DNA from 2 places in the Pseudoalteromonas sp. SG45-1 genome. Region 2 is predicted to be linked to the other one. Evidence: predicted binding sites of a transcription regulator. Region 2 holds the regulator's gene; the other holds the start of a gene.
The links. The regulator MetJ, encoded in region 2, represses methionine synthesis genes. The targets are predictions, from matches to a motif close to TAGACGTCTAGACGTCTA.
Positions count from the first base shown of each region.

Region 1: metA (homoserine O-succinyltransferase) is a predicted target of MetJ. The motif match lies at 1,667-1,684, and genes of this name have one in related genera.

Region 1 covers NZ_JACJEP010000001.1:161,261-163,864, reverse strand. The annotation lists gene H5117_RS00735 (homocysteine S-methyltransferase family protein) at 1-665, opposite strand, end outside; gene metA (homoserine O-succinyltransferase) at 655-1,602, opposite strand; gene H5117_RS00725 (outer membrane beta-barrel protein) at 1,813-2,460, opposite strand.
Region 2 covers NZ_JACJEP010000017.1:64,129-88,394, reverse strand. The annotation lists gene H5117_RS14475 (AAA family ATPase) at 1-1,019, opposite strand, end outside; gene aroB (3-dehydroquinate synthase) at 1,020-2,090, opposite strand; gene aroK (shikimate kinase AroK) at 2,118-2,636, opposite strand; gene H5117_RS14460 (type IV pilus secretin PilQ) at 2,821-4,926, opposite strand; gene H5117_RS14455 (pilus assembly protein PilP) at 4,913-5,452, opposite strand; gene H5117_RS14450 (type 4a pilus biogenesis protein PilO) at 5,449-6,054, opposite strand; gene H5117_RS14445 (PilN domain-containing protein) at 6,044-6,616, opposite strand; gene H5117_RS14440 (pilus assembly protein PilM) at 6,604-7,683, opposite strand; gene H5117_RS14435 (penicillin-binding protein 1A) at 7,814-10,306, shown strand; gene metL (bifunctional aspartate kinase/homoserine dehydrogenase II) at 10,370-12,715, opposite strand; gene metB (cystathionine gamma-synthase) at 12,885-14,132, opposite strand; gene metJ (met regulon transcriptional regulator MetJ) at 14,422-14,742, shown strand; gene H5117_RS14415 (malic enzyme-like NAD(P)-binding protein) at 14,807-16,048, opposite strand; gene rpmE (50S ribosomal protein L31) at 16,575-16,790, opposite strand; gene priA (primosomal protein N') at 17,021-19,207, shown strand; gene H5117_RS14400 (SPOR domain-containing protein) at 19,228-19,755, shown strand; gene hslV (ATP-dependent protease subunit HslV) at 19,835-20,353, shown strand; gene hslU (HslU--HslV peptidase ATPase subunit) at 20,365-21,693, shown strand; gene H5117_RS14385 (gamma-butyrobetaine hydroxylase-like domain-containing protein) at 21,756-22,130, shown strand; gene H5117_RS14380 (methyl-accepting chemotaxis protein) at 22,160-24,040, opposite strand; gene H5117_RS14375 (MJ1255/VC2487 family glycosyltransferase) at 24,149-24,266, opposite strand, start outside.

The DNA.
Region 1 (2,604 bases), on a different contig from region 2:
GTAATAGTGCCCGAGATCATAACTGGTAATGTGCGCCCTGCTTGCTCAAAGGCTTCTTCTACACCAAACGAGGCGGCTTTTGCATTAAGCGTGTCGAATATAGTTTCGATTAGTATTAAATCGGCGCCGCCTTCCATTAATGCAAGGGTAGACTCTACATACGCAGTAACTAGCTTATCAAAAGTAACGTTTCGGTAACCCGGATCGTTTACGTCTGGCGAAATTGAACACGTTTTAGATGTCGGCCCTAAAACACCGGCTACATAGCGCGGTTTTTCTGGCGTTTTAGCCGTAAATTCATCGCAAATTGCGCGTGCTAATTTAGCCGACTCTAGGTTTATTTCACGGCTTAGGTTTGCCATGTCGTAATCTTCCATCGAAATAGTGGTCGAGTTAAACGTATTGGTTTCGATAATATCGGCGCCCGCTGATAAAAAACCACGATGAATATCAGTGATTAAGTCGGGCTTGGTTAGGCTTAATAAATCGTTATTACCTTTAATTAATACATGCCAGTCTTTAAAACGCTCTCCGCGATAGTCTTCTTCTTCTAGCTTATGATCTTGGATCATGGTGCCCATTGCGCCATCTAAAATTAAAATGCGTTCTTTTAATGCGGCACTTATTTCGGCTTGCTTATTATTTGTAGGCGCGTTATTCGGCATAGTTGTTAGTCCTCACGTCTTGGCTAACTAAATTAATATCATACGGTGTGGTTTGGTACACGTAGTAATTTAACCAGTTCGAAAAAAGTAAAAAAGCATGGCTTTGCCACGTTTTTGAAGGTTGTTTGGTTGCATCGTCATCCGGAAAGTAATTTTCGGGCTTTGGTGCATTAGGGCTTTTTTTACAATCGCGCTCGTATTCTGCTTTTAGCGAGTCGGCGTCGTACTCTGGGTGGCCGGTTATAAACACTTGGCTACCCGATTTATTTTTAAGTAAGTAAGCCCCTACTCGCTCAGAACCTGCCAGTACAACGAGTTCTTCACAGGCGTTTATTTTATTTATATCAATATGGCCGTAGCGTGAGTGCGGTACCAAAAAGGTATCGTCGAATCCGCGAGTCAGTGCACCGTGATCAAAATAACACTGGTGAGTAAATACGCCACACAGTTTATCGTCTTTTAAATCGCGTTTTAAATTGTAACGGTGATATAACGCTGCATGCGCTGCCCAACACGAAAATAACGTAGAGGTAACGTGTTGCTCAGCCCAATCAATAATGACCTTTAGCTCATCCCAATACGCTACATCGTCGTATTCTAAATGGGCAAGTGGCGCACCGGTTACTATTAATGCATCGTAATTGTTGTCTTTAACCTCAGAAAAGTAACGGTAAAAGGTATCAAGGTGCTCTTCTGAGTTGCTGCTACTGCGGTGAGTGTCGAGGCGCAGTAGTTCTACGTTTACTTGCAAAGGCGAATTGGCAAGTAAGCGAATAAACTGAACTTCGGTTTCTACTTTATTAGGCATCAAGTTTAAAATAGCCAAACGCATTGGGCGTATTTCTTGCGTTTTTGCACGACTTTTTGGCATTACAAATACGTTTTCTTGACGTAAACGTGCAATTGCCGGCAACTCGTCTTTTACTGTAATTGGCATACTTTACTCCTGCTCATAAAAACCGAGGCTTAATTATGAACTGAAAGTAAAAAATATCAACCTCTAGATGTATAGATGTCCAAATGAAATTTATTCATGATTTTTTTAAGATTTACTAAAAGTTATAGATGAGAGGGAATGCATTTATATTGAAGTACTTTGTTTTAGTGAATTGAAATAGCGCTACTAAAATCAGTAGCGCTATTATAATTAAAAACGATAATTTACAGATAAATTAAGAGCGTAAATATCGCCTTCATTTGTATCAAAATATTGGTATTCAGCACTTACTTGCCAGCGTTGAGTTAGCCTAAAGTCAATGCCGGTTCCGTACGTTACGCCGCCTTCATCGTAGTTTTGCTCAGTTATTAGCGTAGAATTTGTATCTGTACCAGTTATTGATTCTGCAAGGTTTTTTAAGTCGCCTTCATTGTAACTTAATTTATTTCTACCATAGCCACCAAATAAAAACACATCAGCTCGAGATGAAATTGGATAATTAGCTTTTACAAATATACTTGTTTGCAAATCAAGGCTTGAATCGATTTCGCTCTTAATGAATTCTGAACTCAGCGAACCGCCCTGTGGGTTCTGAGTGTAAACAATTCCGTTTAGAGGCGTTGACTCATCATTTAACCCAAAACCTATACGCCCTTCTAATGCAAAGTAACGCGAAAACTGATATCCAAACCGGCCGTAAAGCGTTGTAAACTGTATGCTATCACTCTCGTATACATCTATTTGCGTAGACCCTATCCCTATTCCTTGGTAATAACCATTTACGTGGAGTATGTCTGCTTGGCTCGAAAATGAGTATAAACCTAAAAGTAATGCCCCTAACCTTGTAACTATTTTCATGTTCATTCCTTTAAACCTTTGTAATATTTAATAATGTGATGTTTAACAACAAACTAAGTGTGGCCTGCCTATATAACTTGCTTATACTTTACAGCTTGTAAATATACTGTACCACTTTTGTTAAAAATGAAATGTATTTGAACA
Region 2 (24,266 bases):
TCTACTTTTAGAGCTTTAGATACAACTTCACCTGCTTCACTGCTTTTGTTTTTAACGCTATTATCAATAGCATTGTCTAATACCTTGACGGTATTTGCAGGTTCGGTAAGACTTTGCATGATAGCAGGCACATCATTAATGTGTACGCTCTCTGGCTCAATATCTGGCTCAACTACTTCAGGGTCATTTAAAGTAACTACTGACTCATTTTGCTTTATAACCGGCTCACTTACTTGCTCTACAGATATTGCTGTATTTAGGACTTGCGCTTCTTCCTGCTGATAATATTGTTGCCACCACTGCGTCATATCAGACTTATAAAGCAGACCAATAATTAAAAGCATAATTAACAACATCAAAATCAATAAGTGCAATCGCCAAGATACTTTATCTTTAACGATAATATCGGCTATGTGCTCACTAGGTTGCCAAGCAAGCAATAAGCTGGGATTACCATGAGCCTCGGCTAAAAAAGTACTAAAAACAGGGTCTTCATCATAAGGTAAATCAGTAAAGTACCACTGCAATAACATCTTGCTTTCTCGAAGCGTCAGTGGCTCCAAGTAAATTTCGACAGCATCATTTAAAGCAAGTTTAGACTGTGATGCAATTATGATATACAACGTATTAGGGCTATTTTTAGAAAGCAGCTCAAGCTCAATTAGTATCTCTTCAGATAATTGCCTACCGCCATCAAGCACCCATAAACAAGGTCCGCACTGCTGTTGCTCAAGCAGCTGGTAATAGTTTTCAGGTAAACTTAAATTATGATCAACTAAAGGGGAATCAAAGCTTTGCTCTAATAAATCGCTCATTAGCTGAGCGTCAGTCATTTGTGCACTTACTTGCACAAACGCTTTATTAAAGTCATTGTATTTATCTGTAATGAAGGTTTCGAGCATATAACTTTTACCTAGCCCCGATGTGCCAAGTAAAACTATTAAATTTTGTCCGTACTCAAATTGCAGTGCGATTCTATCCACCAAAGCCGCACGGCTTGGTAAAATTTGTGACTGCATTTACTGCTCGATTAAGTCTCTAACTTGGTCATCAGAAACATCATCAACTAATGCACACTGGCCAAATTGGGTAGGTAGAATAAAGCGTATAGTGCCTCTTTTATTCTTTTTGTCTTTACGCATATGCGTTAGGAACTGCTCACTAGTCATTTGCTTTGGAATTTCTGTTGGTAAATTATATAGCTCAAGCAGCTTAATAATTCGATCAACTTCACTTGCGCTTAAATCTTGGCGTGTCTTGGCAAGTTTAGCTGCTAATACCATGCCTGTTGCAACAGCTTCGCCATGTAACCAAACGCCGTAGCCCATTTCTGCCTCAATTGCATGGGCAAATGTATGACCTAAGTTTAATAAAGCACGTAAACCATGCTCTTTTTCATCTTGCGCAACTATAAGCGCTTTTATTTCACAACATCTAAAAATAATATGCTGTAAGCACGTTTCATCTAGTTGCTGCAAATTAGCTACGTTTCGCTCTAAGTATGCAAATAATTCGGTATCGTAAATCAGACCATACTTAATTACTTCAGCCATACCTGCTGCAAACTCTCTTGCTGGTAGGGTGTGTAATGTTTGTGTATCAATAAAAACCGCTTGAGGCTGATAAAATGCCCCTATCATATTTTTACCTAAAGGATGATTTACTGCCGTTTTACCACCTACCGATGAATCAACCTGTGAAAGCACTGTCGTTGGTATTTGAATAAACGGTACGCCGCGCTGATAACACGCTGCTACAAAACCAGTTAGATCACCTATAACACCGCCACCTAACGCGATTAAACACGTATCTCGGCCACAGTTATTTTGTAGTAAAAATGCTGATATTTTTTCAAACCATTCAAGTGATTTATATTGTTCACCGTCAGGAATAATAAAAGATAGCGGATTTTGATCTGCTAATGAGTCAAGTAACGCTTGTAAATATAAAGGCGCTATTGTGTCATTAGTAATGATGATAGGCCGACAATCACCAATGTGGTGAACCAGGCGGCCATTATCTTGAAGTGCAGATTGCCCAATATAAATAGGATAACTTCGCTCGTCCAAATTAACTGTTAATTTAAGCATGCTTAGTTATTTCCTTATTATTGGTTTTTAAAAATCTAATTTCTCGATGATTTGGTTAGCAACAACTTTAGCGCTTTGCTCATCGGTACGTACAACAAAATCGGCAACTTCTTTGTATAGGGGCTCGCGTTCTTCTGCTAAGCGCTCTAGTACGTTACGAGGTGCTTCTTCAGTTTGCAGTAATGGGCGACGCTTGTCGCGTTGCGTGCGTGCAACTTGCTTTTCTATAGGTGTCTCTAGGTATACAACTATACCTCGAGCCGAAAGCTTGTTTCGAACTTCTTTGCTCATTACTGAACCACCACCGGTAGCAAGTACAATACCTTGCATCTCGGTTAAATCGCCAATAACAGACTCTTCTCGAAGTCTAAAGCCTTCTTCACCTTCAAGATCGAATACCCATGCAATATCTGCACCTGTGCGGCGTTCGATTTCTTGATCAGAATCAACAAATTCAAGGTGTAATTGGTCAGCGATGTGACGACCAATCGTGCTTTTGCCAGCCCCCATGGGGCCAACTAGAAATATATTACGTTTCTCAGCCATATCTTTTAGTACAAACAAACTCTAAAATTTGAAATAAAACCCCGCCTAACGACCTGGCCCCAAAATTAAGGAGGGGATTATCTCAGTAATTGCAGGGGTATTTCAAGTCAATTAGAATAAAAAGCCATATAACGAGCAATTAATCTAAATAATCACCCGTTGGTTAACATAAAACCACTGTATTTTAATCAATTTGTATTTTCGGTGTCACGAAAATAAGTAATTCACGCTTTTCATTAAACTCACTTGTGGTTTTAAATAGTCTTCCTACGTAAGGAATGTCACCTAAAATTGGCACTTTACTCGTAGTATTAATGATTTGCTGTTGGAAAATACCACCGAGTACTACGGTTTGGCCATTCTCGACTAACACTTGTGTTTGAATTTCTTGAGTATCAATAGACACCGCTTCACCAGTACCTGTTTGTACAGTATCACCACGTGTATCTTGAGTAATAATTAAATCTAGAATTACTTTATTATCAGGTGTGATATGAGGTGTAACTTCTAAGCTCAGTACCGCTTTTTTAAAGCTTACGGTAGTAGCACCGCTTGAAGCTGACTCAGTATAAGGAATTTCAGTACCTTGCTCTATTCGGGCTTTTTGCTGATTAGCCGCTATTATACGTGGACTAGCAATAATCTCGCCTTTATTCTCTTCCTCAAGCGCACTTAGCTCTAAATCAATCAGCGTGCCGTTAGCCAGTTTTGCTATGTGTAAGCCAATGCTAGCCGCAGGGTTAGTGATAGGTAAATTTACATTTAATCGGTCTGAAATACTTGGTGCATCTGAAGTAGATGTCGCATTATAAATACCTTCTGCGCCTTCAAGAGAGCCTGAAATACCAACACTACTGCCTTGGTCACTAAAGCCCCAACGTACGCCTAAGTCTTCAGTAACGTTATCGCGTACCGTTACCATTCGAGATTCGATTACAACCTGCTGCACTGGAATATCGAGCGTTTCTATCATCCGGCGAATGTTTTCTATACTCTTTACAGTATCTTTTACCAACAAAGTATTTGTACGTTGATCAACAGATACACTACCACGGGCAGTTATAATACTGTTTGTATCTGTTTTTAATAGATCAGCAAAATTTTCGGCTTTAGCATAGTTTAATCGGATGTATTCACTATATAGGGGCTCTAAGTCTTCAACTTGCTGTTTAGCTTTTAAGTCTTTGGCTTCACGTGCTGCAAGTTCTTCTGCAGGCGCTACCATTAATATAGAGCCGTCCATGCGCTTATCTAGCCCTTTAATACGTAGTACTACGTCAAGCGCTTGATCCCACGGTACACCATCTAGGCGCAGCGTTATATTGCCCGTTACTGAATCACTGGTTACTAAGTTAAAGTCGTTGTAACCCGCGATAATTTGCAGTGCTGCACGCACAGAGATATCTTGAAAATTTAAGGTCATAGGGCGACCTTGATACTCAACACCACCATCTAAGTACGCATTTTGCGTTTCATCTTTTTCTACTGTCAACGTTAAAATATTATCTATTTGCTGATACGTAAACGTGAACTGAGCATTAGGTTCGATAACAACACGACTTAAACCATCTTCTTTAAAAGTCTCGATATTACTTACAACAGTTCCAAAATCTAATACATCTAATTCATAAAGTAGATCGTCTAAAATATCGGTGTGATGAAAGTCAGCGTAAATTTTCCCGCCACTTTCATGGACTTCAATTGCAGCTTGAGTGTCTTGTAAAAATACAAGTACTTTTGCTTCACCCTTCTCACCACGTCTAAAATCAATTGACTGGATACGGTTAATGTAATTTCCACTTACATCACCTGAGTCCATCACTACATCTTCATTTTCAGATTCTGTAAGAGGGTTATCAGAGACACGTATCGATACTAAATTATTATGAACTTCAGTCTCATAAATTTTTAATCTATCTAAGTTTACCGTTACCTTTAAACCACTGTTAGTTAAAACATTAGTAACACTGCTAATTCCAGCTTGATTAACTTCAACATCATTTAAACCAACTTCTAACTCTGCAGAATCAAAAAACATTTCGATTCGGGCTGGGCTATTAAACACTTGAACTTTTGGTTCAAAGGTTAACCCTTCATCAAAAACAAGCTGTAATTCAGTTTCGCCTTTAAGTAATGGATTATAACGAACATCATAAAGCAATGGCCCAGCTATGGCTGAGTTTACAGTGACTAAAGCAACAGCAGCCAGTAATGTCCGTGAAATACGATGAAGCCAAAGTACATCCTTATGCATCCTATTTTTACCTTTTTTATTATTAATTTGCGCCATCTGTTGCCGCCTCTAACATTTCTAATTTCGTCAGGCGCTCTTTCCAACAGCCAGACCCATCAGGGATTAATTCCACTAATTCTATATAGTCGTTGCTTACTCTTTTTACTTTGCCATCATAACTTCCAAGATAATTCCCTACCGTTACGCGGTGCAAAGTGTCATCTGTTGCTGTAATTAATGCCCATATTTGTCCACTAGAGCCAATTGTGCCTTTCATTGCTAAATTATCTAGCGGGTATTTCTCTAACGGTTCGCGGCGACGCTCTTGATCTGGGTGCAAACAGTTTTTTACCTGCGTTAGTTTATTTTGAATAATCTCAGGCTGAGGCGCTACAAACGGGCTACGTAGCTGACCAGCACTGTACTCAAATATTTCAAACTTTGTCAGTTCAGGAATCGTCTCAACCTTTGGTGTGGTGCTTGCTTTTACCTGATCAATAAATTCTTTTTGCTCAGAAGTGTCATCATTACAACCAGCTAAAACAAATGCTATAGCTAAAGGTACTACGCGAAGGAGTTTCATTTTTTAACCCCTTCTTCATAACGATATGTTTTTGCAACAACACTGAATGTTAACTGTTTATCGCCCGATGATAAAATAGAAAAGTCATGTAAGCTTACAATTCGGGGTAACTGGGCCACTTTACCTACAAACTCACCAAACTCATGGTAGCTACCTATTACTTCGATTTTAATAGGCAGCTCGGTATAAAATTCTTTTTCAACTTCTGGCAGCCAACCTATTTTTAAAAAAGTCAGACCACTCGTTGTCCCAACATATGATAAATCATCAAGTAAACCAGGAGTTTCATTCGAAGTGGGTAGACGCTTTAATAGCTGTGAAAACTTATCTTCCATTTCAATCATTTGTTGACGATATATTTCAAGCTTGCTCGCTACTGCATACTTAGTTCGATAAGTTGTTCGTAGTTCAACTTCTTTTGCCACGGCACTATGGTAGCTGTCAATTTCATCAGAAACTAATAGGCTATAACTAAAAAACAATACAAGGCCCGCAACAAATGTGCAGCAAATTGCTTTAACAGCAATTGGCCAATCACCAATGTTATCAAGCTCTATTTCATTCCAATCAATTTCACTCAGTGCTTTAAAATCAAGGTTCATCGCTAACCTCACCAATTTTATCAAATGGTTTTACATAAAATTCCATATTAAAATCACTAAGTAAACGCGAAGATTGATCGCCTGCAACAATGCCCTGCATTGAAGGATTCTCTAGTAAATATGAGCTTTGTACTTGGCGGAGCATTGTTGATAGACGATTATTAGATTCACTACGTCCTAAAACATGTATTTGGCTGCCTTTGCGCTCCAGTTTTGTTAAATAAACACCACCTGGCACTATTTTGGCAACTTCATCCATTATTTGCGTACCCAAGTTACGGCTGCTTTGCAATTCTTCAATGAGCCTCATACGCTGTTGTAAATTTTCCTTTCTTTTATCTAAGCTTCGTATTTCACTTATTTTTTTATCTAGCATGCTAATTTCTGAGCTTAAATAATTATTCTTTAAGTTTTGACCGTCTTTTAAGGCACTATAAAAAGAGCTTAATAAATACATACTTGCAAAACAAAGTATAACGACACCAACAAGTATAGTTACAAATTTCTTTTTCGATTCTTCGCGTTGTGATTCACGCCAAGGCAGTAGATTTATATGTGGCATGTTGAAAAACTCCTTAATGCCAACCCTGTTGCAATTGCAAACTGCGTTTTGTGACGCTGCATTATATTACGGTCTACCTTTGGGGAAATTTCCATATTTACAAAAGGCTCTGCAACAACTGAGTGGATACCGAGTTCTTCAATAAGCAATCGGTCGATACCTTTTATCATCGATGTACCGCCCGTTAATACAATATAATCTATTTGCTCTTTACCACTGGTTGTTAAAAACATTTGCACAGCTCTGCGAACTTGTTGAAGTAACGAAGTTTGAAAAGGGGCTAATACTTCAAAGGTATAGTTTGGCGGTAAATCACCTGATGTTTTGCCTATTTCGGCTTCATCAAAGCCTTTATTATAATAAGCAACAATACTATTTGTATATTGATCGCCACCAAAAACTTGGTCACGGGTATAAATGGTTTCCCCAGCTTGCACAACACTCACAAGCATTAAAACTGCGCCAATATCGACCACAGCCACACACTTATTAAATGCATCGCTAGGTAATTGTTGATAGTAAACGTCCATAGCACGGCTCAATGCGTAGCTTTCTACATCTACTATTTTGGCCTCTAAATTTGCGGCTTCTAAAGCGCCCACCCGTGCTTCAACACTCTCAGTACGAGCAGCCGAAAGCAAAACATTCATTTTGCTAGGATCGGCCTCATTCGTCGAAAGCTTCTCAAAATCGAGGCTCACTTCATCAAGTGGGTAAGGGATTAAACTATCAGCTTCAATTTCAATTTGCGATTCAAGTTCAGCATCTGTTAACGATACATCCATGAAGATCACTTTTGTAATAACTGTTTGGCCAGAAACAGCCACTGCAGCAGATTTTAACGACTTCGGTAATTTTTTTCTTAATTTTGTAATAACGTTACCAATCGCTTCAATATCTTGGATTGTGCGCTCACTCATCGCACCTTTTGGCATCGGCTCAATTGCAAGTGCTTCTAGTCGAAATCCAGTTTCAATTTCACGTAAAAGCACCGCTTTGATAGAGTGCGATCCAATATCAATTCCTACCATCATCGGGGACGGTTTTTGAAATAGTTGACTTAGCATGTTTCAACTTGGCCTTTGTTTTAATAATAAACAAGTTATAATTTTTATCTGAAAAAATATTATTCATTTTTTAATCAATATATACTAGCAGTCAAAACTCGCAATTGGGAGTCCATTTAGGGAAATATAAGTGATTTTATTAAAACGAACTTTACAATTTTTTATCATTTGTGTGTTAATTGGTCTGATCACTTTGGTCAGTCTTTATTACTACGTTAAACCTGATATCCCCAGTGTGCAAGTTTTAAAAGACGTGCAATTACAAACTCCTATGCAAGTATTCACAAAAGATGGGCTTTTAATCAATCAATTTGGTGAAAAGCGTCGTATTCCAGTGACTATTGATGAAATTCCTCAAACACTCATTAATGCATTTTTAGCGACAGAAGATAATCGATTTTACGATCATATAGGCATAGATCCTATAGGTATTGTGCGTTCGGCTATTGTTCTTATATCTACCGGCGAGAAAAAACAAGGCGCAAGTACTATTACTATGCAGCTTGCTCGTAATTTCTTTTTAACTCGCGAAAAAGCATATATTCGTAAAGTTAAAGAAATATTTATAGCGCTACATATTGAAGGTGTATTAACAAAAGACGAAATTTTAGAGCTTTACCTTAATAAAATAGAATTAGGTAATCGCGCTTTTGGTATTGGTGCTGCAGCACAAGTTTATTACGGTAAGGAGTTAAAAGATTTAACACTTGCACAAATGGCGATGATTGCAGGTTTACCGAAGGCCCCTTCAGCTTTAAACCCAATTCGTAACCCAACGCGTGCAAAAGCACGCCGAAATGTTGTTTTAGGGCGTTTATTAACTGAAAATTATATTACTCAAGAAGAATATAACGAAGCAACGAGCCAACCTATCACCGCTTATTTTCATGGTGCTGAAATAAATTTATACGCCCCGTATATTTCTGAAATGGTGCGCGCTGAAATGGTCTCGCGTTATGGAATAGATAAAGCTTACAACTCAGGTTTTAAAATTTTCACCTCGGTAGAGTCTAAAGTTCAAAAAGCAGCGCAAAACGCACTTGTAAATAACTTACATAATTACGATATGCGCCATGGTTTTAGAGGACCAACAGATGTTTTATGGGACCCTGAAACACAACCTGCTTTAACTGAGCAACAAATACTCAATAAATTACAAAGCGTAAATGAGTTGGGTACTTTGAAAGCAGCAGCCGTGCTTAGTGTTAATGATAAAACAGCGTCGGTATTACTTAAAAGTGGCGAGCGCACAACTCTTACTTGGGATAACTTAAAATGGGCGCGTAAATATATTACTCGTTACCGCCAAAGTTTTGCTCCAAAAGCAGCTACAGATATTTTAACGCCAGGAATGCAAATATGGGTGCGTAAAAATGAAGATGACAGCTACTTACTAAGCCAAATACCAGAAGCATCAAGTGCTATTGTGTCACTCGACCCACAAGATGGCAGAATTAAAGCTATTGTAGGTGGTTACAGCTTTGAGCAAAGTCAATATAACCGAGCGGTACAAGCAAAGCGTCAAGTAGGTTCTAATATAAAACCTTTTATATATTCAGCAGCACTTGAAAAAGGTTACACGCTTGCGTCTATATTAAACGATGCTCCTATAAACCAATGGGATAAAAGCCAAGGCGTAGCATGGCGTCCCAAAAACAGTCCTGCTGTATATAATGGTCCGATAAGAATTCGCCGTGCTTTAGCACAATCTAAAAACGTTATTTCGGTGCGCTTACTACGCGGCGTTGGATTACAACGTACAGCTGATCATTTATTAAAGTTTGGCTTTAAAGATTCAGACATTAATCGCAGTGAATCACTAGCACTGGGTAGTGCTTCCATTACTCCACTTGAACTTGCTCGTGGCATGAGTGCATTTGCCAATGGTGGCCACTTAATTGAACCTTACTTTATTTCAGAAATTCAAGATGCTTACGGTAATGTATTGTTTAAAGCAAACCCTGCCCTTGCCTGTGACGAAGAGTCTTTACCAACACATAATGAATTCTCACTTCATAATAGTAGTGATGAAGTGGAGCCAACAAAAAAATGTGCACCGAGAATTATTTCTAAGCAGAATGCTTTTTTAATTGCTGATGCAATGCACAGTGGTATTTGGGGCGGCGGTAGTTGGACCCATAAAACGGGTTGGAGTGGTACAGGTTGGCGCGCACAAGCTTTAGAACGTCGTGATCTTTCGGGTAAAACAGGCACAACTAACGATTCTGTAGACACCTGGTTTAGTGGCTTTAACAGTAAAGTAATGACTTCTGTGTGGGTGGGCTTTGATAACCCAGGTAACGCTCTTGGTCGTTCTACGTACAATAACAACTTAGATAGCAGCCAAATATCTGGTGCTGAATCGGGGGCTAAAACAGCGCAGCCTGCATGGATTGAATTTATGAAAGCCGCACTTGAGGGAACACCTGAAGCGCCAATTGAGCCACCTGAGGGGCTTGTTTCGATTCGTATTGATTTAGCCACTGGTTTGCTAAGCCACAAAAATGACTACACCAGCCGCTTTGAATACTTCGAAAAAGGCACTGCACCGACAAAGTATGTGCTATCTCAGCCAAACGATATATTTGAAGAAGACACAAAAACCGAAGAAGAGCTATTTTAATAATATCTCTGTAATACAAAAACGGCAGCTTATTTAAGCTGCCGTTTTAATTTAAATAATCGCTTATTTTAAGTTTTGAACAAGCCAATATAAGTCAGAGTGTACACCCGCAGCGGTTACTTCTTTCCCAGCCCCAGGCCCCTGAATCACAAGCGCGTTATCACTATACCATTTGCTATTAATTACAAAAATATTATCGCCAGGTGTAAGGTTTGCTAACGCATTCCCATTGGGCACATACGTAACTCCTACTTTAGCGATAACTTCAGTTTTTGTTATATCTAATAGGCCTGTGTATCTCAGTACTGAGTTATTAGCTTTTGCTGTATCAGCATGCTCTTCAATGAACGCATCTAGCTGGGCTTTATTGTTTAGAAAGTCTTCCCAACTTCCTAGCGCAAGCTCACCGGGCATTAATGCCGATAAGCTAACATCATCAAGCTCAAGCTCTATACCTAACTCTCGGGCTAAAATAAGTAACTTACGCTGCATATCTCGTCCAGATAAATCCTCGCGAGGGTCAGGCTCTGTGAACCCCATTTTCTGTGCTTCTAATACCAACTCAGAAAAAGCAGTGGTACCATCATACTTACTACATAACCACGAAAGTGTACCCGAGAACACGCCTTCAATACGCGTAATTTTATCACCACTATTTTGCAAATCAGCCAAAGCAAAATTGATAGGTAAGCCTGCACCTACACTTGTATTATATCGCCAATGTAAATTACGTTCGCCAAGGTTACTACGAAGTGCTTTATACCAAGAAGTAGGTGCTGTACCTGCATATTTGTTAGCACTAATTAAATGACAATCTCTGTCTACAAAATCTGTATATAAAAAGCTAAACTGCTCACTTGCAGTAATATCAATTAAAACTTTATGTTCGTAGTCAAGCTCGCTTATCGCATTAAGTAAATCCGCAGCTTCATAGCTATTCGCCTCATGCTGCCATTGAGTTTTCCATTGCGATATATTTATGCCACTTGCATTAAATAACATATGTTTAGAGCGAACCAGCGCTACCAATTTAATACTAAAGTCGTCTGATAAACGCTCAAATTGTGCCGATAACTGCTCAATAAAAGCATCGCCTACATTGCCAAGGCCCGCAACTATAACGGCTATTTCTTGGCCTTTATTGATTAGCTTATCGTGTAAGGCGCTTTGTATATCGCTATCTATAAATTGGTCTGTTAGTAATAAAACATAACCATTATCTTGATGCACAAAACGCGGTTTTATAGTCTGCTCAGCTAATACTTCTAAAGCTTGCAGTTTTAATACGCTAACGTCTTGCTCAGGGGCAATAATTGCACAGCCATTTAAATTTGACTCACTAATATTAGCTCTACCAGCAAAGTAATTAATAACTTGATATGTTTGTGCAGCCGGTACTACTAAATACACTTCACCATTATGGTTAAAATGATGAAGGCTATGCTGAATAAGCTGACTAACGCTTGCAACCTCACCTTCACTTAATCCTTCAACCATTAACAAATCAACATTTTGCAGCGTGGTTATAAAACGCTTTTTCTTTGCTGAACCTTCTTTTACTATATCTGTTGGGCTTGCTTGCACATCAAAACTACTACGAACAGCTAGCTTAATATCTGTGTTTTTAAGTGGCGATAGTGTTTTTGCATGTAATACAGGGTTACCCAAACGAGCTAATATATTAGCTTGTCCGCGACAAATTTTGCCGTACTTAATCGCTTTTTTTACCTTACGAGGATCAGTGCTAAACACTCCCTGTGTATCGGTCCAAATACATACTTGCTTAGCATTACAGTAATTTGCAAGTAGTGTTGCACTATAATCGCTACCGTTGCGTCCAAGTGTTACGGTCTCACCTTTCGTATCAGCGGCAATAAACCCAGTAACAACATTTATCTTATTAGGCAAAATTGACTGTCGACATTGCTGCGCATTTTGCGCATGCATTAATTCACCATCGTTCAAGGTAAAAAGACTACGGGCATCTTGAGCACACGCCTCAATATTTAACTGCTGTAAATAAGTAGCGAGTAAACGTGCTGACCACAGTTCCCCATGCGCAAGTAACGCAGCCTCTTTCAACTGCTCAGCTTGAGCAAGTTCTGCAATATTACTAAGCTCGGTATTTAGTGTTCTAAGTGCGCAGCGCTTTAAATCAGCTTGTAATAACTGCTCAATTAAATCGCTTTGATGGTTATTTAACTGCAGTAAAATATCAGCGACAGCTTGCGTGTCTTGCAGCTGATAACTTTGCCACAACGACACAAGTGTATCTGTAGTCTTACCTGCAGCAGATACCACAACACAGTCGCCCGGCTGAGTATGCCCAATAATTATTTTAGCTACGCTTTGATAGCGCTCACTAGAGCTTAAGCTTGAACCACCAAATTTATGTACACAATTGACCATATTTATACCAATTCGCTTAATTAAGTTGTCTATTTTGAGGTAAGAAAACCGTATCGATAACAAGGCAAAAATTTCGTTATTTAGTTGTTCTATATTAGGAATTTTTAACGATGTTATCGTGCGGTTTAATCCCTCAAATTGATTAGGTATTATTGCGGATTGGTATTAATTACCAAAGCGCTGGACGGGCTGCACTTAATTTAACGTTTCCACCAGAAGTGCCAGCACCTTTGCCTACACGGCCAACATTTTTATTTTGCCCTGGTTTTACAAGTTCAAATACTCGTTCAAAGTCAGCTATTAAATCGTGTATATCTTCAATCCCAACCGAAATACGAATAAGCGTATCGCCCACACCCGCTTCTAAACGTGCCTTTGCCTCCATACCTGCGTGCGTCATAGTTGCAGGGTGACAAATTAAGCTCTCTACGCCACCTAGTGACTCAGCTAAACTAAACGTTTTAAGGCTAGTTAAAAATGCTGCCGCGTCGTTTATATCGCCTTTAATATCAAAACTAACCATGCCACCAAAGCCAAGTTGTTGTGCTTTAGCAAGTTCATGTTGAGGATGCGACTCAAGTCCAGGATAGTAAACTTGGCTTACAAAATTGGAACTTTCAAGGTACTCAGCTATTGCTAGCGCATTTTCTTGGTGCTGCCTTAAGCGCACATTTAAAGTACGTAGACCACGAAGCGTTAAATAACTATCAAAAGGGGCGCCCGTAATACCAATATTATTTGCCCACCAAGCAAGCTCATCACCAAGCTCTTGTGTTGCAGCAATAACAGCGCCGCCCACTACATCTGAGTGCCCGTTAATATATTTAGTAGTTGAATGCACCACAATATCTACACCAAACTTAATAGGGTTTTGTAAGGCAGGAGACAAAAACGTGTTATCTGCGGCAACCAATGCACCGCATTGCTTAGCAACATCGGTAACCGCTTTAATATCAGTTAAACGAAGTACTGGGTTACTTGGAGTCTCTATCCAAATAAGCTTAGGTTTAATTGCTAAAATTTGTTGAAGGCTTTCTTCTTTTGTTAAATCTAATACTTCAAGCTTCAATAGTCCGCGTTTTTGTAACGATGTAAATAAACGATAGCTACCACCATAACAATCATGTGGAATTACTAACGTGTCGTCACTGTTAAGTAGCTGAGTAGCTAAATGCACGGCAGCCATACCAGTGGCCGTAATTATGCCACGAGCGCCGCCTTCAAGCTTAGCAAGCGTCTCTGCTAAAATATCACGATTAGGGTTACCACTGCGGCCATAATCATACTCACGCTTAGTATCAAAGTCGGCAAACGAATAAGTCGTTGATAAATAAATTGGCGGCACCACTGCACCATGATGTTTATCAGCATCAACGCCGTTACGTACAGCAATGGTCGCTTTGTTTTTTTCGCTCATATTCGTCACCTGATTAATTTGGATGTTTAGACGTCTAAAAGAGTAAGTTATCCGTTTTAATAAGTCAAAGTATTTTAAAGCTCTAGATGGCTAAAGTTAGGAAAGGCGTTTGCTAGTACCACATTTTAGCTCACAAAAGTGAGCTTATTTTTACATCCCAAATAGGCTTATTAAGATAGATCGGTATCTATTATTTGACTATCTTTTTTAAATCGATAGAATTTCACGCATATTTACACGCTTTTTATACCGTGTGAGAAATTAATAATCTGAGGCAACGATACATCTTATGGCTAAATGGAATGGTGAGTATATTCACCCATACGCAGAACACGGGAAAAAATCAGAGCAAGTTAAAAAGATCACCGTTTCGATCCCGCTAAATGTATTAAAAGTTTTAACGGATGAGCGTACGCGTCGTCAAATCAACAACCTTCGCCATGCAACAAATAGTGAATTGCTATGTGAGGCGTTTTTGCATGCATTTACTGGCCAACCTTTACCAAATGACGATGACCTACGTAAAGACAACGCAGAAAAAGTACCAGAAGAAGTTAAAAAGATAATGCAAGAAATGGGTTTAGAAGTGCCTATTTTAAACGAAGAATAAATCGTTACCTTTTTAATCAAAAAACCTCAGCATTGCTGAGGTTTTTTTGTTTAAGCGTTATATATTACGCCATATAGTTTTCAGGCAAGTCAATTTGCGCAACACCCGACTCTACCGCAGCAAGTGCTACAGCTTTAGCTATACGCGGTAGTAAACGCGGATCCATTGGTTTTGGAATAATGTACTGCGCACCAAACTCTAGCTTATCTACGCCTGCCGCTTTTAAAACTTCTGCAGGTACAGGCTCTTTGGCAATACTACGAATAGCCTCAACTGCAGCAATTTTCATTTCATCGTTAATCGCGCTTGCACGTACATCAAGTGCACCACGGAAAATAAACGGGAAACATAAAACATTGTTAACCTGGTTAGGGTAATCAGAGCGCCCTGTTGCCATAATTAAATCGTTGCGTGCGCCGTGAGCAAGTGCAGGATCGATCTCTGGGTCTGGGTTTGAACATGCAAACACGACCGGCTTTTCTGCCATTAGTTTTAAATCTTCGGCAGCTAACAAGTTAGGACCCGAAACACCAACAAACACATCAGCATCTGCAATTACATCTTGCAATGTGCGTTTATCGGTATTGTTAGCAAAAAGCTGTTTATATTCATTTAAATCATCGCGACGAGTATGAATAACACCTTTGCGGTCAAGCATATAAATGTGTTCACGCAGTGCACCACACTTAATTAACAGTTCCATACACGCAACTGCAGCAGCGCCTGCACCTAAACATACAATTATTGCATCTTCAATTGATTTACCTTGTACTTCTAGTGCATTTAACATGCCGGCAGCCGTAACAATGGCGGTGCCGTGTTGATCATCATGAAAAACAGGAATGCTACAACGCTCTATTAATGCTTTTTCAATTTCAAAACACTCTGGTGCTTTAATATCTTCAAGGTTAATACCACCGAATGTGTCAGCAATATTGGCCACCGTGTTAATAAAGTCTTCTGTTGTTTTGTGCTTTACTTCAATATCAATAGAATCAAGCCCTGCAAAACGTTTAAACAATAACGCCTTGCCTTCCATTACGGGTTTAGACGCTAAAGGACCTAAATTACCCAAGCCCAAAATTGCAGTACCATTAGTGATAACCGCAACCATATTACCTTTACCGGTATATTTATATGCATTTGCAGGATCTGCGGCAATTTCACGTACAGGTTCAGCGACGCCAGGGCTATAAGCTAGGGCTAAGTCTTGAACTGTTTCAGCTGGTTTTGTTAGCTCAATGCTAATTTTACCAGGTACGGGATGTGAGTGATAATGTAGTGCTTGTTCACGAAAGTCAGACATAACGCGATGGTATCCTGCAATTTAAGTTAAAGTGAGAGGTGGAGTCTTGGGGTACGATACCCTTATTATTTTTAAATTCCAAGCAATATCAGGTCTATCCTGTTATATGCTATATCCTTTAATTTTAAGAGGTTTTTCAGTAACTTTGCAGGATTATATAAACATTTGATAAATAAAAATTCACCAAAAAAGTAAGTTTTGAGGTGTGTTTATGTCTATTAAAATATTAAAAAAATGTATGTTTAACACATCATCATAAACTTAAAATAACAGCCTACTACACTACTTTAAAAACAGATAAGCCCACGTTAGCTACTTTTATCAACCTAGTTAAAATTTGTACCATTTAAAATATAGAGAATATCTATCCATTTGTCTGTAAAGGTTTATGCATACTCAGAATAAGAATAGGAAATAGTTATGCAAGGTGTGATGTAGCTCGAGCAAGCTAAATAAGATAAGAAGTAGTAAATTTTAGACACAAAAAAAGCACCCTAAGGTGCTTTTTTTAACTAAACAGCAATAATTACTTCTTGCTGCTAAGTGCACCGAAGCGCTTGTTGAAGCGATCAACACGGCCGCCAGTGTCTAAAATCTTTTGCTTACCAGTGTAAAACGGGTGACACGCAGAACATACGTCTAAGTGAATGTCTTTACAAAGAGTTGAGCTAGTTTCGAATTTGTTTCCGCATGAACATGTTGCAGAAATTACTTCGTACTTAGGGTGAATACCTTCTTTCATAGGAACCTCTAGTTAAGGCCGCATCGCTCTCCAAACCCGAAGTCTGGCACCATACGTCGTTAAAACAAATTTGTTGGTGGCGGATTTTATCCAACAACCTTCCCCTGCACAAGTATTTATTTATCTTTTCGCTAAAAAAGTGAACAATCTCTTTCTCAAGTACTATTGCTAGTAGGTTTTTAGCGGTATTTTTAGTACATTACAGCATTAATTTTACGGGTTGAGTTGTTATGAGTTTTGTTGAAGTTGCTATTAAAGTCCCGCTTCCACGCACCTTTGATTATAAAATAGAAGAACAGCTCAGTGGCTTATCAACCCCAATACTTCCGGGCATGCGGGTTTTAGTGCCTTTTGGTAATCAAAAAAAAGTGGCTGTTGTTCTGGGCATTAAAAACAGTACCGACGTCCCTTTAAATAAAATTAAGAATATTATAGAGGTAATAGACGACACCCCTATTTTAAGTGCCCAACATTTAGAACTCCTTAGCTTTACTGCCCGCTATTATTGCTACCCCTTAGGCGAAACTATTCATATAGCGCTACCGAGTGTACTTCGCCAAGGTGAATCGCCAGATAAAACCAGTATTAATATGGTTGCCCTGACAGAAAAAGGTGCAAAAGTACCGTCATTAAAAGCTAAAACACAGCTCAATTTATTAAAGCAGTTATCGCAATCGGGGAAATCATCGTTAACCGAATTAAAAGCTCTTGGCTTTAGTAAAAAAACAATCGATAGCCTAATAGATAAAGAACTCATAACACAAACTATTGAGCACGATAACCAATGGCAAAGTGTTGCTCCAACTGTCGGTAGTAAACCAGTACTTAATAAAGAACAAGCGGTTGCCTGTACGGCAATAAATCAAAGTAGTGGATTTAGCAGCTTTTTATTAGAAGGCGTAACTGGCAGTGGTAAAACAGAAGTGTATTTACAGTGCCTAGAAGAAGTACTCAAACGTGGCGAGCAAGCATTAGTATTAGTGCCAGAAATAGGCTTAACGCCACAAACTGTAAACCGTTTTCGTCGCCGCTTTCCTGATACACCCATTATGCTTTGGCATTCAGCCCTTACCGACAACGAGCGATTGCAAACATGGCGTTTTTGCGAAAAAGGCAGTTGTGCAATAGTTATAGGCACACGTTCGAGTATTTTTCTGCCATTTTTAAAACTCGGTATGATAGTTGTCGATGAAGAGCACGATTCATCATTTAAGCAACAAGATACCCTTCGTTACCATGCTCGTGATTTAGCTGCATACAGAGCTTTTCAGCATAAAATACCACTTATATTAGGCAGTGCTACACCCGCACTTGAAACACTTCACAAAGCAATTAATAACAAATATCAGCTACTAAGTTTAACCGAGCGCGCGCAAACTGCGACAGATAACCAATTTAAGTTACTCGATATGAAAGGCCAACCCGACCAAGCAGGTATTGCACATGCAAGCCTTGCAACTATGCGCCAACACTTAAATCGCGGTAAACAGGTTATGGTTTTTTTGAATCGTCGAGGTTTTTCACCCACTCTTATTTGCCATGAATGTGGCTGGCTAAGTGAATGTAAACGCTGCAGTACCAGCGCCACATTTCATAAAGCGATTGGGCAAATGATTTGTCATCACTGTGGCGATCAATACCCTGTTCCTCACCAATGTCCTGATTGTGGAAGTACGCAAATATTTCCAAATGGCAAAGGTACAGAGCAAATTGAAGAGTTTTTATCGACCGAGTTTCCAGATACACCCGTTACTCGCATAGACCGCGATTCAACTCGCCGTAAAGGCAGCCTTGAAAAAGCACTAGATGAAATAAACCTAGGCGGTGCACGCATTTTAGTAGGCACACAAATGCTTGCCAAAGGCCATCACTTTGCAGATGTAAGCCTTGTTATAATTTTAGACGTAGATAGCGGTTTATACTCATGCGACTTTAGGGCAACAGAGCATTTAGCACAGTTAGTTACTCAAGTCGCGGGGCGAGCTGGGCGTTCAGGGGAGCCTGGCCAAGTATTATTACAAACACACTTTCCAGAACACCCACTTTTACAAGACTTAGTTAATAATGGTTACCAAGACTTTGCTCGCTTTGCACTGAGTGAACGCGATGATGCAGACTTACCACCCATTACAAATATGGCTATTGTCCGTGCACAAGGACACAGCATTAAGCTAGTCGTCGATTTTTTGACGGATTTGGTTCCTGTGAATGGGGTATCTGGTATACAATTGCTCGGCCCGATCCCTGCTCCACTTGAAAAAGTCGCAGGTATGTATCGTTTTCAATTACATATTCAAGCGCAAGATCGTCGCATATTACATCAGTACCTTGCGCAAATGGTTGATTATTTAAGTTCAAGTAAACTTGCACAAAAAGTACGCTGGAGCTTAGACGTAGACCCTATAGACATGATTTAGGTTAAGGCCAAAATAACACCATGGCACAGCACGATTATATTAACAAAAAGCCTGCAGGCAGAAACAGTAAAAAAAACGCACCCGCTAAAAAACCATTTCCTATTCTTTTAGCTGTCATAGCCATCTTACTCGTCGGTGGTTTTGCTTATACATTATGGTTTATAAAAAGTAATGCAGATCCAAAACTTGTCGAAAAACAAGCAAACCCCACTGCGCCCGCAAAAGTAGAAGTGGTTATTCCACGCACACCAGAGTTTATTAAAGAAATTAGAAACCACGAGATTCAAGTTGAAGTGAAAGAACTTGAGCAAAAAGGTCCTTACGTTATGCAGTGTGGTTCGTTTAAAACCCACGCACAAGCGGAATCGCTAAAAGCTAAAATAGCATTTGCAGGCCTCATTTCTGAAATAAAACAGGCTGAAGGCAGCAATGGTACTTGGTATAAAGTGCGCTTAGGCCCATATAAAACCAAACGCCAAGCCGAAAGTGATAAAAACAAACTTAAACGTGTAAAAATAGTCGGCTGCGGAATTTGGGGCTGGACTTGAAAATAAACCATTCACCCATATAACCTCTTCATAATCGTTTTTTACGAGTTGCCTCTGCAGCTCGATGATGAGGAATAACATGACTACTATCGTAAGTGTACGCCGTGGCGACAAGGTTGTAATTGGCGGCGATGGCCAAGTGTCTCTTGGTAATACAGTAATGAAGGGCAACGCCCGTAAAGTTCGACGTCTTTATAATGGCAAAGTAATCGCTGGTTTTGCCGGCGGTACTGCTGATGCCTTCACTCTTTTCGAACGCTTTGAAAGCAAATTAGAAATGCACCAAGGAAACCTGACTAAAGCCGCAGTAGAAATGGCTAAAGATTGGCGCAGCGACCGTGCACTTCGAAAACTCGAAGCGCTGCTCGCTGTTGCAGACGAAACAGCCTCTTTAATTATTACCGGTAATGGCGATGTGGTTCAACCTGAAAACGACCTAATTGCAATTGGCAGTGGTGGTAACTTTGCACAATCAGCGGCAACCGCCCTTTTAGAAAATACAGATTTAAGCGCTCGTGAAATAGTAGAGAAAAGCTTAACTATTGCAGGCAACATCTGCGTATTTACTAATAACTTCCAAACAATCGAAGAATTATAATAGGAACTATCATGTCTGATATGACCCCAAGAGAAATTGTTCACGAGCTAGATCAGCACATTATAGGTCAGGCTAAAGCAAAAAAAGCAGTGGCTATCGCACTTCGTAACCGCTGGCGCCGCATGCAACTCAAAGAAGATTTACGCAGCGAAGTAACACCAAAAAACATTTTAATGATTGGTCCAACCGGTGTAGGTAAAACAGAAATTGCACGCCGATTAGCAAAACTTGCTAACGCACCCTTTATTAAAGTAGAAGCGACTAAGTTCACTGAAGTTGGCTATGTTGGTAAAGAAGTTGAGACTATCATCCGCGATTTAGTCGATGTATCAATTAAAATGACTCGCGAACAGCAGACTAAGAAATTTAAACATCGCGCCGAAGAAGCAGCAGAAGAGCGCATTTTAGATGCCCTTTTACCACCAGCGAAAGATCAATACGGCGAAACGCAGCGTGATGATAACTCATCAACTCGCCAAACGTTCCGTAAAAAGCTACGTGAAGGTCAGCTAGATGATAAAGAAATTGAAATCGATTTAGCACAAGCACAACCAAACGTAGAAATTATGGCGCCTCCTGGTATGGAAGATATGACCAACCAGCTACAAAGCATGTTTCAAAACATGGGCGGCGATAAGCGCACTAAGCGTAAACTAAAAATCAAAGAAGCCTTCAAACTATTAACGGAAGAAGAAGCCGCTAAATTAGTAAATCCTGAAGAGCTAAAAGAGCAAGCTATTTTTGCAGTAGAGCAAAACGGTATTGTGTTTATTGATGAAATAGACAAAATTTGTAAGCGCGGCGATTCTTCAGGTCCAGATGTGAGCCGAGAAGGTGTTCAGCGCGACTTACTACCGCTAATTGAAGGTTCAACTGTAAATACTAAGCACGGAATGGTTAAAACTGACCATATGCTGTTTATTGCCTCTGGTGCGTTTCAGATGGCAAAGCCATCAGATATGATCCCAGAGCTACAGGGCCGCTTACCGATTCGAGTAGAACTTGAAGCACTTACTGCAGATGACTTTAAACGCATCCTTACAGAGCCTCATGCATCGCTTACCGAGCAACAACGAGAGCTGCTTAAAACTGAGCAGGTATCGATTGAGTTTAGCGACGATGCAATTGAACGTATTGCCAAAGCAGCTTGGCAAGTTAACGAGAAAACCGAAAACATCGGTGCTCGTCGCTTACACACTGTAATGGAAAGATTGATGGAAGAAATTTCATACGACGCTTCTGAAAAAGCAGGCTCGTCATTAGTAATCGACGCCGCTTATGTTGAGAAACACTTAGGTGCACTTGTTGAAGATGAAGACTTAAGCCGCTTTATTCTATAAAACGAATATAAACGTTATACTAAAAGCCTCCAGATTGGGGGCTTTTTAATGGGATATATTAAATGAAACACGTAACAAAAGTGCATTACCACAGTGTAAGTAAAAATCTAGATGTTTACTTTGATGATGACAGTAAAGCTGTATTTAGCTGTGAGTTTTTACGTGTACACTCCCCTTCAGCTGAAGTGCAGGGCCATGGCTCTGGCCCAATGAAGCTAGTACTTAATAAGCAAGCTGTAGGAATAAAAAGTATTGTACCTGTTGGGCATTACGCACTTCGTTTAGATTTTGACGATGGCCATAACAGCGGACTATTTAGCTGGCGCTACTTTGAAAAACTACAACAGCAACAAGATACATTGTGGAGTGAATATTTAGCGCGGGTAACTGAACACGAAAAAAGTAAGGATAGCGTGCCTATAAAATTTGTTCCTTAAACTTTGTAGGCCCGTTCTATTAAGCGTTATTAAACATTAAATTTATCAATTGCAGTGAACAGAACGCGAGCCTGCTCAGAGACTTCTTCACTTGTTTGCGCATTGTTAGCAGCGTGTTCAGTTGCGTCTTGTGCAATATCGCGAATTCTTACTACATTTTTATTAACCTCTGACGCCACTTGGCTTTGCTCATCAATAGCAACCGCTATTTGAGAGCTCATTTCCATTATTGTTTGTACATCTTCAGTAATTGCGCCTAATAGCTCACCTGCTTTAATTGCTTGCGAGGCACTTTCATCACCTTGAGAGCGACATTTGTGCATAATACTCACCACTTCTTGAGTACGCTGCTGTAAGGTACTTATAATACCTTCAATCTCACTTGTAGACTCTTGAGTACGCTTTGCTAATGAACGAACCTCATCTGCAACAACAGCAAAACCACGACCATACTCACCAGCACGGGCCGCTTCTATTGCCGCATTAAGTGCAAGTAAATTTGTTTGATCTGCAATCCCTCGAATTACATCAAGCACTGAACCAATTGTTTCACCATCTTTTTCAAGTTGCGACACTACATTTGATGCATTCCCCAGCGAATCAGATAGGGCCCTAATGTGCTTAACGGTAGAATCTACTTCACTACGCCCTTGTTGTGCACTTAAATTTGTTGACTCTGCTTTTTTCGCAGCCGCCTCAGTATTATGTGAAATATCCTGAATCGTCGCCTGCATTTCGGTGGCTGCAGTTGCAACCATGTCGGCTTCATGTAGTTGCTCTTGCATACCAGAGCTTGTTGCTGCGGTACTTTGTGATAAATGCTCTGTTGCTACATTAAGCGTGTTTAAAGCACCATTAACTTCGTTAATTAAGTTCTTAAAATCGCCTATTAAGCTATTAAAGTCGACCGTCATGGTGGTAATTTCGTCTTTACCAGTTTGCTCTATCATCACGCTCAAATCATTATTACGGCGAATATCGTTAATGGTGTGATAAACCCGCTCAATAGGTACGATAATGGAGTGGCTTGTAAAATAAACGAGTGCTAATACAATCACACCTGCAATCAAAAATACCAAAATAGCTAAAAATTGAGCCTGCTCTACACTTTGCTCTACTTGTAACTTAGTGTCTTTAACGATTTTAGAAACAATGGCGTCGCTTTTATCTACACTGTCACGCATTACTCCAAGTGCGCCTGACTCAAGATCTAGCCCTAGCTTAGTTTGCGCCTGCACAAGTGTTTGAAATTCGCTTTGGTATATATCAATCAAAGGATTAATTTGTGCTTTATAGTCGCTTGGCAGCTGTGCTGCAGCTATCTGCTGCTTAAATGTATTAATTCCCTCATTAAAACGCCCTAGGTACTTAATATCAAATCTCAGCATGAAATCTTTTTCTGAGCGTCTTAGTTGCAGCATTGACGACAGCAGTTGGTAATTTTGCTGCTCTTTTAATAGTTGCTCAACTTCATGAACCGAGCTTCTAAGCTTGCCATATAACCCGTCGGTCGGGGTTAAACCAATCTCTTTTTGAAGCTTAACAACAGTTTCAAAATCATTATTATAGCTATTTATTAGTTGCTCAAAGCGCTGGACCTGCTCCTGTGCAATACCTTGGTTAGCCATTAACTGTTGTAACTTTTTTACTTTATCACTTAACTGCTCAAAATCCGTTTCAAATGCAGTTAACGCATCTTCTTGTTTATAAAACAAAAAGTTTTTTTCATGTTTACGCAATGCTAATGCATGTACGTTGAGCTCTTCTGCTAATTGAATAGTCTTGTTTAAGCTCAAGGTTGTACGTGATTCAAAAATAATCACGCATAAAAGGACCACCATTGCTAAACCAACAACGACTGCGTTTAGTTGTAAACGTCGTTTAATTGTTAAGTTTTGTAAAAAATTCATCGCTAACGCCTTTTTTGAATATGCATTTTTATTATAGCTAATAGATCACAAGCGACTAATTAATTTAACTTTTATTATTGGTAATTCTAAACAGTTTAAATGTGATGGCTATAAGGCGACACTATCCCACAAACCTTTATGTAACGATTGTGTGTTATTCCATTGTTGTTTAACCAACCAATCAATTAAAGGCGCGGGATCGCTGGGGTAATTTATTTGCTTGTTT